DNA from 3 places in the Blastococcus sp. SYSU D00695 genome. Region 2 is predicted to be linked to each of the others. Evidence: predicted binding sites of a transcription regulator. Region 2 holds the regulator's gene; each other region holds the start of a gene.
What was found. Region 2 encodes LexA, which represses DNA repair genes until DNA is damaged. Its sites were predicted from a motif close to TCGAACANNTGTTCGA; they were not measured.
Positions count from the first base shown of each region.

Region 1: a site for LexA is predicted at 1,950-1,965, ahead of ACI781_RS05920 (DUF222 domain-containing protein). Genes of this name have one in related genera too.
Region 3: a site for LexA is predicted at 2,681-2,696, ahead of ACI781_RS17075 (DUF222 domain-containing protein). Genes of this name have one in related genera too.

Region 1 covers NZ_JBJGZP010000006.1:56,644-61,194, forward strand. Annotated here, with positions in the region: gene ACI781_RS05905 (RNA polymerase sigma factor) at 1-378, opposite strand, end outside; gene ACI781_RS05910 (hypothetical protein) at 472-1,062, opposite strand; gene ACI781_RS05915 (ribose-5-phosphate isomerase) at 1,059-1,556, opposite strand; gene ACI781_RS05920 (DUF222 domain-containing protein) at 1,984-3,201, shown strand; gene ACI781_RS05925 (SDR family oxidoreductase) at 3,339-4,094, opposite strand; gene ACI781_RS05930 (mycothiol-dependent nitroreductase Rv2466c family protein) at 4,176-4,551, opposite strand, start outside.
Region 2 covers NZ_JBJGZP010000010.1:73,304-77,854, forward strand. Annotated here, with positions in the region: gene nrdR (transcriptional regulator NrdR) at 1-479, opposite strand, end outside; gene ACI781_RS08980 (hypothetical protein) at 955-1,539, opposite strand; gene ACI781_RS08985 (LysM peptidoglycan-binding domain-containing protein) at 1,677-1,973, opposite strand; gene lexA (transcriptional repressor LexA) at 2,476-3,249, shown strand; gene ACI781_RS08995 (hypothetical protein) at 3,376-4,455, opposite strand; gene ACI781_RS09000 (phosphatase PAP2 family protein) at 4,427-4,551, opposite strand, start outside.
Region 3 covers NZ_JBJGZP010000033.1:4,685-9,235, reverse strand. Annotated here, with positions in the region: gene ACI781_RS17085 (response regulator transcription factor) at 1-111, opposite strand, end outside; gene ACI781_RS17080 (M15 family metallopeptidase) at 232-879, opposite strand; gene ACI781_RS17075 (DUF222 domain-containing protein) at 1,011-2,663, opposite strand; gene ACI781_RS17070 (SDR family NAD(P)-dependent oxidoreductase) at 3,070-3,864, opposite strand; gene ACI781_RS17065 (serine hydrolase domain-containing protein) at 3,924-4,551, shown strand, end outside.

The sequences.
Region 1 (4,551 bases), on a different contig from region 2:
CCGGATCAGGTGCCGGTCGGTGCGGTCCTCGTGCAGCACAGCCGGGTCCGGCACCATCGCGTCCCCCAGTGCGGAGGCCAACCGCTCTCCAAGCCGCCCGGCTCGGAGAGAACTCCGGTCGGAGTTGGCCGAGCACAACCGGGCTATGGCGAAGAGCCACGGGAGGACCTCGTCCGGTTCGGTGGGCAGATCGGGGCGGCGGCGCCACGCGACAGCGAACGTCTCCGCGACGACGTCGAGCGCGTCCTCCCGGGATGTCGAACGCCGCAGCGCGTAGCGCAGGACCGACGTGCCGAACGCGCGGTAAGCCTGCTCGAAGGCCGTGTCGACTGGGGATGGCGGGGAACCGGTCGACGGGAGCCGCCCCTGCATCGCCATCACACCCTGATATGTCCGGACCCCCGCGATCGTTACAGCGGCCTCGCAGGGACGCGGCACGCACCCGCGCCCGACCGGGGTGACGGCGCGGACCTACAGGGCGCGGGTCCCGTCCCACTCGTCCAGCGGCGAGCAGTGCCAGCGCCAGGAGGTCACCGGCTCCACACCCGGCAGGTCCCCGCGGCCGGTGGCCCAGCGCAGGGCCGCGACCGGGTCGGCGTCGGCCGGCGCCCACGGGAACAGCCGCACCAGCACGGCGTCGGCGAGGTCGGCCGGCGGCTGCCACGGCAGGCCGAGCGCGTCGGCGACGTCACCGGTGTGCAGCAGCAGCTCGGCCGCGCCCATGGCGGCGAAGCCGGAGGCGTCGGGGGTGCCCCAGTCGTGCCGGCCGCGGTCGCCCGGCGCCGCCCCCTCGACGGTGCGGGCGAGGACCTCGGCGGCGGCGACCTGCTGGCGGACCAGCTCGGGCAGCGCGGCCTCCCGGCGCCGTCCGAGGGTGAACCCGTCCGCCCCCTCGGGGCCCGCCGCGAGGTCCTGGGCGTACCAGATGAGGCAGCCGGTCACGTGCGCGGTGACGCCAGCGACATCGTCATCCAGCGCCGGCACCCGGGCCGCGCCGTCGGGCACCGCGGCGAGGAGCTCCCGGGCCGCCGCGGCGGCCCGGCGCAGCTCCGCCCCGGTCATCCCGCGTCGAGCTCCGAGCGGGTGGGCAGGCCCCCGGCCGGGCGGTGCCGGTCGCGCTCGTAGTCGGCGATGAGGCCGATGCGGCGCACGTGCCGCTCGTCCTGGCTGAAGGGCGTCGCGAGGAAGTGCAGCACGAGCTCGGTGGCCTCCTCGACGCTGTGCTGCCGGGCACCGACGGCGACCACGTTGGCGTCGTTGTGCTGGCGGGCGAGCTCGGCGGTCGCGGTGCTCCACACGAGCGCGGCGCGCACGCCCGGCACCTTGTTGGCGGCGATCTGCTCGCCGTTGCCCGAGCCGCCGATGACGACGCCGAGGCTGCCCGGCTCGGTCACGACCCGCTCGCCGACCTCGAAGCAGAACGGCGGGTAGTCGTCCTGGGCGTCGTACTCGAACGCCCCGCAGTCCACCGGCTCGTGCCCCGCGGCGGTCAGCGCCGCCTTGAGGTGCTCCTTGAACTCCAGGCCCGCGTGGTCGGTGCCGACGAAGACGCGCATGGTCGCGATTCTCTCAGGCCCGGCCGTTGGCGGTCCTGGGGGTCGACGGGCGGCGCGGGCGCCGGGTGATGGCACGGCGAACGGTGGTGGACGCCGAGACCGCGCCGGCCGGAGCTCGGCCACGCCTGCGCGCGGTCGACGCTCTGGACGCCTGCGTCGCCACCTGGTCCGCCCGCCGCATCGCCGAGGGGACGGCGGAGCGGGTGGCAAGGGCAGCCGCGACTCGGGGTGCCGACCGATGCGGGTCGCCTCGCAGCTCCGACGTGTGCCGCTGCTCGGTCCCGCTCCTGCCTCGGGTGCCGACGGCGGCGAGTGTCAAGGGCCTTCGCGCATCTGTGGACAGCGCTCTGACCTGGGGATTCACCGTGCATCGTCCCCCTCCGGCCGGTATGATCGAACACGTGTTCGAGATGCTCGGGGGGGCGGGATGGGTGAGCTGCGGTCGGCGCTGGACGCCCTCGCCGACCTCGACCTCGACGACCTGCCCGACGGGGTGCTGCTCGACCACGTGCGGGAGCTCGTGGCGGCGTCGCACCGGTTGGAGGCGCAGGTGGCGCGGGCGGTGCGCCGGGCCGACGTGCGCGGCGCCGTCGAGCACGACGGCGCCGCCACGGCCAAGGCGTGGCTGCGCGGGATCGTGCGGCTGTCGGGCTCTGCCGCCGGGCGCCTGGTCACCCAGGGGCGCGCGTTGGAGCAGCTGCCGGTCACCGAGCGCGCCTTCGGCGACGGGCTGCTCGGCGCCGACCAGGTGGAGCTGATCGCCCAGATCGTGAAGCCGGCGCACTTGCAGCTGGCAGAGGCGCAGGGCATCGACGTGCCCGTGGTGGAGGCCGCGCTGGTCGAGCTGGCCCGCCGGGGCACCCACCGGGACCTGCAGCGCGCGGTCGGCACCTATCTGGCCCAGCTGGACCCCGACGGGCCTGAGCCCGACCCCACCGAGGAACGCGCGCTCACCCTGGTGCAGCACCCCGACGGCACGTGGACGATCGGCGGCACCCTCGATGCGGTCGGCGGGGAGAAGGTCGCCACCGCCCTGGAGTCCATCGCCGCCGCCAGCCGCTGCGCCGCCGACACCCGCACCCGCGCCCAGCGCACCGGCGACGCCCTCGTCCAGCTCGCCGACCTCGCGCTGGCCTCCGGTCAGCTGCCGGTGCTGCGCACCGTGAAGCCGCACGTCATCGTCACCGTCGGCCTGCCAGACCTGCTCGACCCGGCCACCGGACCGGCCACCGCCGGCACCGGCCTGGGCGCCACCCTGTCGGCCGCCCGCGCCCGCTGGACCGCCTGCGACGCCACCGTCACCCGCATCGTCCTCGACCCCGACGGGCTGCCCATCGACGTCGGCCGCAGCCAGCGCATCGTCCCCGCCCACCTCCGCAAGGCCGTCGAACACCGCGACGAGCACTGCGTGTTCGCCGGCTGCGAGGCACCCCGCTGGTACTGCGACGTCCACCACGTCATCGAGTGGTCCCAGGGCGGACCGACGTCGCTGGACAACTCCGCCCTGCTCTGCGAACGCCACCACACCAAGGTCCACCACGGCTACCGCATCGAACGCGACGACACCGCACCACCAGGCCGGCGCTGGCGCACCTACCGCCCCGACGGCACCGAGATCGTCATCCCCACTCCCCTACGGGTCTGACCTCCAGCGCCTTCCCACCCCGCGGCCACCTGGCCGCGGGGCACGAGGGCGCGCGCCGGCCGTGACGCGAGCCCCGGCCGGAGAGCTGAGATCCCCCGTTCCTGAGGTACCGCGAAGCCGGGCACCCAGGCCAGGTCCTACGTCAGGCGGCGGACGACCGGCAGCGGCAGGACGCGCAGCAGACCGGCGACCGGACGCCACGGCCACTCCGGCACGTACGCCCGGGCCGGCTCCCGCTCGATCGCGGCGACCAGCGCGTCCACGCCGGTGTCCAGGTCGACGGTGAACGGGCCGCGCCGGCCGACGTTGAGATCGGTCTCGATGTAGCCGGGCAGCACCGTGGTCACGCGGATCCCGGTGCCGAGCAGGTCGGACCGGATCCCCTCGGCGAGCGCGTTGAGCGCGGCCTTGCTGGCGCCGTACGCCGTCCGCGTGCCGGGCATGCCGCGGACGGAGGCGACCGACGAGACGACGACCAGGTGCCCGTGGCCCTGCGCGCGGAAGAGCGCGACGGCGGCCTCGCACTGGGCGTGGGTGCCCAGCACGTTGGTGAACAGCGTGGCGCGGTTGGCCCACCCGGCACCGGTCCCGACCGAGGCGCCCTTGCCGATGCCGGCGTTGGCGACGAACCGGTCGATGCCGCCCAGCTCGCCGGCGAGCTTCGGCACGACCTCCTCGACGGCGCTGGCGTCGTCGACGTCCAGCTCGGCGGTGACCACCCGGACGCCCGGGTGGGCGGCGACCAGCTCGTCGCGCAGGGCGTCCAGCAGGTCGAGGCGGCGGGCGACGAGGGCGAGGTCACGGCCGCGGGCGGCGAACCGGCGGGCCATGCCCGCCCCGAGGCCGGAGCTGGCGCCGGTGATCAGGATGCGCTGACGGGTGGGGCTCGGCACGGGCCGAGGATGCCAAACGGCCTTCCCGCGCAGGCTGGCGGTCCTGCACGGGGCAGGACCGCCACCCCGCACGGGCACGCGTCACTCGAGGCCGCGCAGCTCCAGGGTGTCTGCCGGGACCGAGTCCATGTCGGGACCGGCGGTACGGGTGCGCTTGAGCTCCCAGAAGTCCGGCAGGTTGGCCAGCAGCACCGCGCCGTCGAAGGCCCTGCCGGCGTCCTCACCGGTGGGCACCTTGCTGATGACCGGGCCGAAGAACGCGACGCCGTCGATGTGCATGACGGGGGTGCCGACGTCGTCGCCGACCGGGTCCATGCCGGCGTGGTGGCTCTTCTCCAGCTCCTCGTCGTAGTCGGTGGAGGTGGCGGCCTCGGCCAGCGAGGCGGGCAGGCCGACCCGCTCCAGCGCGGGGACGATCAGCTCGTCGAGCTCCACGCCCTCGTGGTGGCGCAGCGTG
Region 2 (4,551 bases):
TGCATGCCCGGCAGCGGCAGGGTGCCGGCGGTCAGGTGCCGGGCCCGCAGCTCGGTGATCTCCTTCTCGAAGTCCTCGATCGAGGTGAAGGCGCGGTAGACACTGGCGAACCGGAGGTAGGCCACCTCGTCGAGCTCGCGCAGCGGCCGCAGGATCGCCAGCCCCACCTCGTGGCTGGGCACCTCGGCGGCGCCGGTCGCCCGGATCGCGTCCTCGACCTGCTGGGCCAGCTTCTGCAGCTGGTCCTCGTCGACCGGCCGCCCCTGGCAGGCGCGCCGCACGCCGGCGACGACCTTGCTGCGGTTGAACGGCTCGCTCACGCCGCTGCGCTTGACGACGGCGAGGACCGCCTCCTCCACCGTCGTGAACCGGCGCCCGCAGGCGGGGCAGGAACGACGCCGGCGGGTGGTGGCACCCTCCTCGGCCTCCCGGGTCTCGATCACCCGGCTGTCCGCGTTGTGGCAGAAGGGACACCGCACGGCGACTCCTCCTCCCTCGCCTCGTGCACCGCCGCCCCTCCCGGGGTGGACCGGCCGCCCGCGGGGTCCGCTGTGGACCCTCCTGGGGACAACCGGTGCACATCCCGGGGAGGAGCTGAGGACGCCCTGTGGACGGACTTACATCGGTGCAACTACTAGATGTAGGGGAACCCTAGGCGGGCCTCCACTAGATGTGCAAGAGCGGCACGGTGTGGCGTGTTCCCGCGCAACACGGTCGTGACCAGCGGTCGACCGACACACCAGCAGTCACACGGACACGCCGACGAGCGCGTCGAGAGGGGTGCGGGACCACCCGTGCGCGGTGTGGTGGCGTGTCGCCGAGGCGTCGTACCGGCCGCCGGGCCCGGAGGCGGCGACCCCGGGACACGCCGCACACCACGGGCCCAGGGCCCAGGAGGCGCGAGACCTCGGAGGAGCGGGGGCCCCGCACGGGTGCGACCGCCCCGCCGCGCGCTCAGCCGAGGGGTGAGGTGGCGCTCCACGGCCGGCCGGCGACATCGCCGAGGCGGATGGGCCGGGTGAGCGGCTCCCCCGCGCCGGCGAGGGGCACGGAGCCGGCCAGGGCGCCGACGCCGGGGCGGGCGGCAGTGGCGGGGACTTCGTCGCCGGCCCGGTGACGACCGGCGGGCACCCCGGCCCGGTGGCGCCCCTCCGCCTCGGCGCAGCGCACCACGGGCAGCTCGGCGGTGAGGTCACTGGCGTGCCGGCGCCGTCGAGCGACACCCCGGGCGGGCAGCCCGTCCCCGAGCATCCGGCGCAGCTCGACCCGGCTCATCTGGACGGTCTCGACGCTCCCGGACAGCCGCGCGGCCGGGCCGACCTCGGCGACTCGGGCGACGATCGGCTCCGCGGCGGGCGCCGGGACCGGCTCGGGCAGCCGTACCGCGGCGAGCTCGACCCACATCTCGCGTGCCGCGGCACCGATCAGGGCGCGCACCGAGGCCTCGCAGGCCCCGGACCGGTCGTGGCGCCAGCCCAGGACCGCACCGGGCCACCACGTCCCGTCGACGTACACCTCGGCGTCGAGGGGCTGGGACATGGCGGCTGCTCGTCCGTGCTGGTCCAGTGGCACGCCGGGAACGGTAGGTCGGCACCCCCTGGCGAGCGGGGCAGGACGCCGCCCCGAGGGTTGACGAAGATGGGCCGCAGGATTGTGCACGTCGCCGCGCCGACCGCTCACGGGACGGCGAGGACCTGGCCGGGCACCACGACGGCTCCCTCCAGGTCGTTCAGCTCCTCGATGGCGTCCACCACCGCCCGCACGTCCTCCCCCGGGCCGGCGACCTCCGCGGCGATGGACCAGACCGTGTCCCCGGGCCGGACCACGACGTCGCTCTCCCCCGCGGGCCGCAAGCCCTCCGGCCCGGCCACGAGCGCCGACAGGACCAGCAGGCCCAGCGCGGCCACCGCGACGGTCAGCGCCGTCAGCGCGCACCACCCCCGGCGGGTCAGGCGCAGCGGGACCCGCGGCACGTCCGCACGGCCGCGCCCACCGGCCGGCCGGACCCGTCGCACGGGCGGCTCCCCCAAGCGCACCGGACGCGCGCCCGGGCGCACCGTGTCGCGACGGACCGGCGGCGCCCCGGCCACCGGTCCTCCGGCCCGCACCGCGGCCCGGGACACCGCCCGCCCGGGCACCGGGCGCACCGGCCCGGCGACCCGCAACCCCGTGCCGTTCCCCGAGCACCCCGCCACACCGCGCTCCGCGACCGCCACCCCAGCGCCTCCTCCACGACGGCCACCGGCAGCGCCGGCGACCGAACACGCGTTCGATTCGAACATCAGTGCGATGTCTACCGCACGGCGCCGACAGGATCGACCCGACACCCGAGGACTTCGAACATGTGTTTGAGGACGGGGCCCGGACACGCTACGGTCCGACTGACACCACCCCCGCGCCGGTCGCACCGCACGTGGCCGACGACGAGGAGGGCGGACGGACGAGTCGTGGGGACACGGCCGGCGAGGAGGAGACGTGGCGGGCACGAGCGGGACGTCGGGCGGGCGCGGCGGGTCGCGCCGGGCGGGCGGCACGGCCACCGGCGGCGCACCGGAGAGCACCGCGCAGGTGCGCACCTTCCCGGACCGCGGCGAGGCCGGTGACGGGTTGACCCAGCGGCAGCGCCGCGTCCTGGGGGTCATCCGCGACTCCATCGACCGCCGCGGCTACCCGCCCTCGGTGCGCGAGATCGGCGAGGCCGTCGGGCTGTCCTCGGCCTCCTCCGTCGCCCACCAGCTGTCGGTGCTGCAGAAGAAGGGGTGGCTGCGCCGGGACCCGAACCGGCCGCGCGCCCTCGACGTGCGTCTGCCGGGCGAGATCGCCGCGGCCGCGGCCGGCCCGCCGCCTCCGGTGGCCGAGGACTCGGCGAGCCCGGCGCCCACCTACGTGCCGCTCGTGGGCCGCATCGCCGCCGGCGGCCCGGTGCTCGCCGAGCAGGCAGTGGAGGACGTCTTCCCGCTCCCCCGCGAGCTCGTCGGCGAGGGCACGCTGTTCATGCTCAAGGTCACCGGTGACTCGATGGTCGAGGCAGCGATCTGCGACGGCGACTGGGTCGTGGTCCGCCAGCAGCCCACCGCCGAGAACGGCGAGATCGTCGCCGCGATGATCGACGGCGAGGCGACGGTGAAGACCTACAAGCGCAAGGACGGGCACGCGTGGCTGCTGCCGCACAACCCCGCCTACGAGCCCATCCCCGGCGACGACGCGACCGTCCTGGGGCGCGTCGTCACGGTGCTGCGCCGCGTCTGACCGGCGCCGCGCCGGGGAGCCGCCACGAGCGGCCGCCCCGGCGCGGGGCGGCCTCAGCGCAGGGCCGCGCCGGCGCGGGGCCGCACCGGCGCGGGGCGGCCGCAGCACGGAGCGCCGGCGACGGGCTCAGGCCCGGGAGGACCCGCCCGGCGGGGAGCCACCACGGCGCAGCCGGCCCACCAGCCAGAGCAGCACGCTGGCCACGGCGGCCGCGACCAGTGCGGCGGTGACCGGGCTGACCCCGTCCTCGGTCTCGGTGAGGACGTCGGGCAGGGAGCCGTCGGTCGCACCGGTGGCCCCCGCGGGCACGGTCGCGGCCGGCACCGGCACCACGGTGACGTCGCTGGGCAGGCCCTCGCTGGCCACGACCAGGGACGTGCCGTCGGCCGAGAAGCTGATGGCCTCGCCCTGCGGGGAGTCCGGCAGCGCCACCCGCACCGGCTCGGCCGCCAGGGCGGCGGGCACGTCCGACCCCGCCAGCGGCCAGACGTAGGCGTCGGTGTAGGTCCGCAGCGCGATCGCGTGCCCGTCGGACGCCACCGCGCCCCCCGTGACCAGCAGCTGGCCCGCCCGACCCACCGGGCCGCCTGGGGTGCCCGTCAGGGTCAGGTCCACCGAGGCCACCTCGACCAGACCGACGGTGCCGGCGGGCTCCAGCGCCGCAGCCGGGCGGAAGACGTCGCTGGCGCCCAGGACCTCCTTGGTCACGACGTAGGGCGTGCCGTCCGGAGCCAGCAGCAGCGCCTCGGCGTCGCGCGGGCCGTCGGGATAGGTGAGCCGGAAGACGTCCGTCGTCCCGTCGGGGTGCAGGGCGATGAGGGCCACCGTCTCCCGGGTGCCGTTGTTGTCGCCGGTGTCGCAGAGCCAGACGCTCCCGTCCGGCCCGACGGCCAGGTCCTCGGGGTCGTAGGGGTCCACGTCGGCGGTGTGCACGTCGGTCACGGCGCAGGCCGCGTCGAGGACGTACACCGTGACCTGGTCGCCGCCGTCGTTCATCGCGAGCATGTTCCCGTCGCCGCCCACGACCAGCCCGGACAGCTCGGGCAGCCGCGGGTCGGTGATCTGGCACTGCGGGACCGGCGCGGCCTCCTCGGCCGACGCCGCCGGGGCGGGGACGAGCGCGAGGGCCGGGGCGCACACCGCGAGCGCCGCGACGGTCAGCCCCGCGGGCAGCCCGTCACGACGTCGGGGGAACGGGCCGCGCACCCGACCAGCGTGACAGCACGCGCGCGTCGAGCGCGTGAACCACGCCCAACAGCAGCAGGCCGACCGCGGCGCCGACCACGGCGTCGCTGACCCAGT
Region 3 (4,551 bases), on a different contig from region 2:
CAGGGCGCTGTCGCCGTCGTGCACCACGTCGCAGGCGATGGCCTCCAGGCGCAGCCCGGCGCGGACGGCGTCGGCCAGATAGGGCTCGTCCTCCGCGATCAGCACCCGCACGGGGCCAGGGTAGGGAGGCGGGCGTGTCGCGGGGGTATGCGCGGCGGGCCGGTCGTCCCGTGTCCCGGGCGTCCGGGGGTGGTCGCTCGGCTTCGCTGGTCGTTCCGCCACGGTGGTCGCTCAGCCACGGTGGGCGTCTCGGGCGTCGTGGGCGTGGCGGGCGTCGGTCAGCGGCGGCGGGCAGTCGGTGCCGGGCGTCGTCGCCAGTTCGTAGTGCCACAGCTCGTTGGCGTAGGTCTGGCAGAGGCCGTGGTCGCTGCCGTGCCGGCTCATCCAGTCCATGGCGTCGGTGGGGCCCACGTCGACGGCGTCGCCGGTGACGTGCTCGGACTCGTCGGGCCGCAGGACGTAGGCGCTCGCGGCCTCGACGCTGCCGTGCTCGACGACGGCGGCGTCGAACAGGGCCTGCTGGAGCGCCGCGCTGCGCCAGCCGCTGGTGATCCGCACCTCGATGCCGTCGGCCGCGGCGGCGCGGGCGGCGTCCTGCAGGGCGGCGCGGAGGGCGGGCTGCAACCGGGTGAGGGCCGGCTCGTCGGCGTCGGGGGAGAGGGACGCCCCGTCGGGGAGGTAGCCGTCCTGCTCGGTGAGCCCGGTGCCGGTGCCGGTGCCGCTGCCCGTGTCGCTGCTGGACGAGACGCCGGTGTCGGTCGCCGCCCCGAGGTCGACGCCGCCCGCACAGGCACCCAGGCCGGCGGCCAGCACGAGCGGGACGGCGAGCAGGGCGGTTCGGGCGCGGCTCGTCCGGGACGTCCTCGGGTCGCTGGGCACGGGGGCTCCCTCCTGCGCGGCCGGTGCCGACGCGGGATCGGTGGTGGGAGCCCCAGTGCAGCCGCGCGCTCGTTGCGAAGGCGTCTGCGATTCCGCATAACCCCGCGATACGCCGGCGCGCCCGAGCCCTGTCAGGCCACCGCGCTCACCTCGCCGCCCGAGGCCCCGCCCGCCAGGCGGCGCGCGAGGTCACGGTGGTGGAGCAGCGCCCAGACGACGTGGTCCAGGTCCATCCGCTCGCCGTTGACGTGCAGCGCCTCCGGCAGGTCCGGCTCGGCACCGGGGAAGAGCAGGCGGGAGATCGACGCGGTCCCGTCCTCGGTGGTGGTCGCGGCCGTCGGCGCGCCCGCGGTGCCGCCGGGTTCCGGCGTTCCCGCGGGAACGTCGGGTCGGCGGGCGCGCACCTGGTCGATGGGGTGGACCCCGGCGAAGACGTCACCGACCGCCCGGGGAACGGTGCTCCCCTCGGTGCTCCCGTCGGGGCCGTCGGCGAGGACCGCGCGTGAGACGTCGGCCCGGTCGTCCCGGCCCGTGCCGACCAGCTGCAGTCCGGAGACGAAGGCGGCGTCGGGCCGGCCCCAGACGCGGCGTCCGTCCTGCGTCACGGCGATCAGCTCGCCGTCCCGGCGGGTGAGCACGAGGTCCTCGTCGTGCACGAGCCCGTGGTCGGTATCGCACAGCAGCACCATGTTGCCGACGTCGGTGGCGCCACCGAAGAGCCAGTGGCGCATGTGGTGGGCGTGCAGCCGTTCGATGCGGGTCTCGGGACAGCCCGGCCGGGCGCAGCCGCGGTCGCGCCGGTGCAGCGCGCGGCGCTGGGCGCGGGTGGCGAAGCGCCGGGCGCGTCCGACGGCCAGCGGTTCCCGGCCCCGCTCCAGCATGGCCACGACCGTCGCCTCGCACAGCATCCGGCGGACCTGGGACGGGTGCAGCGCCGGCCCGCCCTCGAGGTGCGCGACGCCGGCCGCGGCGTCCTCGGTGAGCACCGTCGCGTCCACGTGCACGACGACCTCGCGGCGCGGTGGGTCCCCGGCGCGGCGGTCGACCTCGGCCGCGGCGGTGGCGAGCCGTGCCAGCGCGGCGCACCGGCGGCGGGTGGTGCGCTCCCGGGCGAGCGTGACGTCGTCGTCCTCGGGTGGTCTCCCGCCCCCGCCCCCGCCCCCGCCTGCCTCGGTCCCGTCCTCCTCCGCGGCGGGCACCGCCACCAGGTCCCGCTTCGCGGCGGCGCGTTCCCGGCGGGCGTCGCGTTCGGCCACCGAGTCCACGCCGGCCAGGAACGCGGCGCCGGTCTCGGCGTCGAGGCAGAGGCGCACGTGCAGGTCGCCGTCGTCGTCCCAGTGGTACTCAAAGCGCTGCTTCTCCCGGGCGGCGCGGAGGTCGGGCCGCTCGTCGCGCCGCCACTCCCGGACGACCCGCTCCAGCTGGGACGCGGTGGTCTCGTGGGCCAGCTCGAGGAGCGTGCCCTCGGTCGCCGGGTCGGCGACCCGGGTGATCGCGCGCGCCTTCGAGTACGTCAACCGGCCCGCCGCGAACGCCGCTGCCGTGGCGGGCAGGACGCTCAGGGCCCGGGCCACGCGGACGTGCTCACGGGCCGTGCCGGTCGACATCCCGCACTGCCAGGCCAGCCAGTGCGCGCACGACCGGACGCCGTGGCCACCCCACCCCTCGCGCCGGTCGAACTCAGCGATCAACGCCAGCCACGCCGCGGTCGCCGCGGCCAGCCGGACCGCGGCGCTGGTGATCCGCCGCGCCAGCTCGTCCAGCGGCAGCTGCGTCGAGTCCATCCGTCCTCCACCTCGAGTCGAACACATGTTCGAAGTGTGACGGACGGGTCCGACAGTTCGGAGAACCGACGGAGCGGGACCCCGGTCGCCACGGCGAGCGGGCGAGCTGGATCCGGACGTCCCGCGGGAACGCCGAGGACACCGGGACGTTCCCGCGGGAACGCCGAGGACGCCGGGACGTTCCCGCGGGAACGCCGAGGACCCAGGGCGCGGGGGCGCGGGGACGTCCCCGCGGGGACGTCGGGACGCGGCGGACGCCGGGACGGGGCACGGCACGTTCCCGCGGGAACGCCGGGGAACACCGGAGACACCACCGGGAACGCCGGAGACACCACCGGGAACGCCAGAGACACCTCCGGACGCCACGACGGCACCCGGCCCTGCGACGGCGTCGGCGTGGAGCGGGTCAGCCGCGCCCGCGGGACGACGACGCGGCGATACGGCGCACGAGCCCCGCCGGCACGAGGCGGCTGGCCAGGTACACCGCCTTGTAGACCGCGCCCGGGATGGACACCAGGCGGCCGCGCCCCAGGTCGGCGAGGGCGTCGGCCACGACGCGGTCGGCGTCGAGCCAGGCCCACGAGGGCCCGGACCGCTGCTGCCCGATCCGCTGGTGGAACTCCGTGCGGGTGAACCCCGGGCACAGCGCCATCACCCGCACCCCGTGCTCGGCCGCGCTGAGGGCCAGGCCCTGGGAGAGGGCGGTGACGTAGGCCTTGCTCGCGCCGTAGACCGAGCCGCGGCCGGGGAGGAAACCGGCGATGCTCGACACGTTCACGATCGAGCCGCCGCCCCGCTGCTGCATGCCCGGCAGCGCGGCCCGGGTGAGCGCCAGGACCGCCCCGACGTTGACCTCCAGGTTCGCCATCAGGTCGGCCGGGGGCGTGTCCACGAACTCGCCCGGCGTCGCGTACCCCGCGTTGTTGACGAGCAGCTCGACCGGGCCGCCGTCGGCCAGCCGCTGCTCCACCGCGCGCCGCTGCGCCGGGTCGGCGAGGTCGGCGACGAGCACCTCGGCCTGCACACCGTGGCGGTCGCGCAGCCGGCCGGCGAGCGCCTCGAGGCGGGCGCGGTCGCGGGCGACGAGCACGAGGTCGTACCCGTCGGCGGCGAGGCGCTCGGCGAAGGCGAGCCCGATGCCCGAGCTCGCGCCGGTCACCAGAGCGGTGGGACGGGCGACGACTGGTGACGGCGGTGTCATCTGGGCAGGCTACGAGGAACGGCCGGCGGTCCGGCCGTCCGATCCGGTGGGGAGTCGTGGTGGCTGAGGTGCAGGGACGGTGCGACGAGCGGTTCTCCGGCGTCCGGGAGGTGCTGGCGCGGCACCTGGACGGCGACGAGCTCGGCGCGTCGGTCGCCGTGGACCTGGACGGCGAGACCGTCGTCGACCTGTGGGGCGGGTACCGCGACGTCGAGCGGACGATGCCGTGGACGCAGGACACGATCGTCAACGTCTGGTCGACGACGAAGTGCGTGCTGGCGCTGTCGGCGCTCCTGCTGGTCGACCGCGGCGAGCTGGACCTCGACGCCCCGGTGGGCGACTACTGGCCGGAGTTCAGCGCGAACGGCAAGAAGGGGGTGCTGGTCCGGCACGTCCTGTCGCACACGTCGGGCGTCTCCGGCTGGGAGCGGCCGTTCTCGGTGCGCGACATGTACGACTGGGAGACGGCGACCGAGCGGCTGGCCGCGCAGGCCCCGTGGTGGGAGCCGGGCACGGCGTCGGGCTACCACTCCAAGAGCCAGGGCTTCCTGGTCGGCGAGCTGGTCCGGCGCATCACCGGGCGCACGTTCAAGCAGTTCGTGGCCGACGAGATCGCCGGGCCGCTGAGCGCGGACTTCCAGGTCGGCGCCCGGGAGTCCGACGTGGGCCGCATCGCCCCGGTGGTCG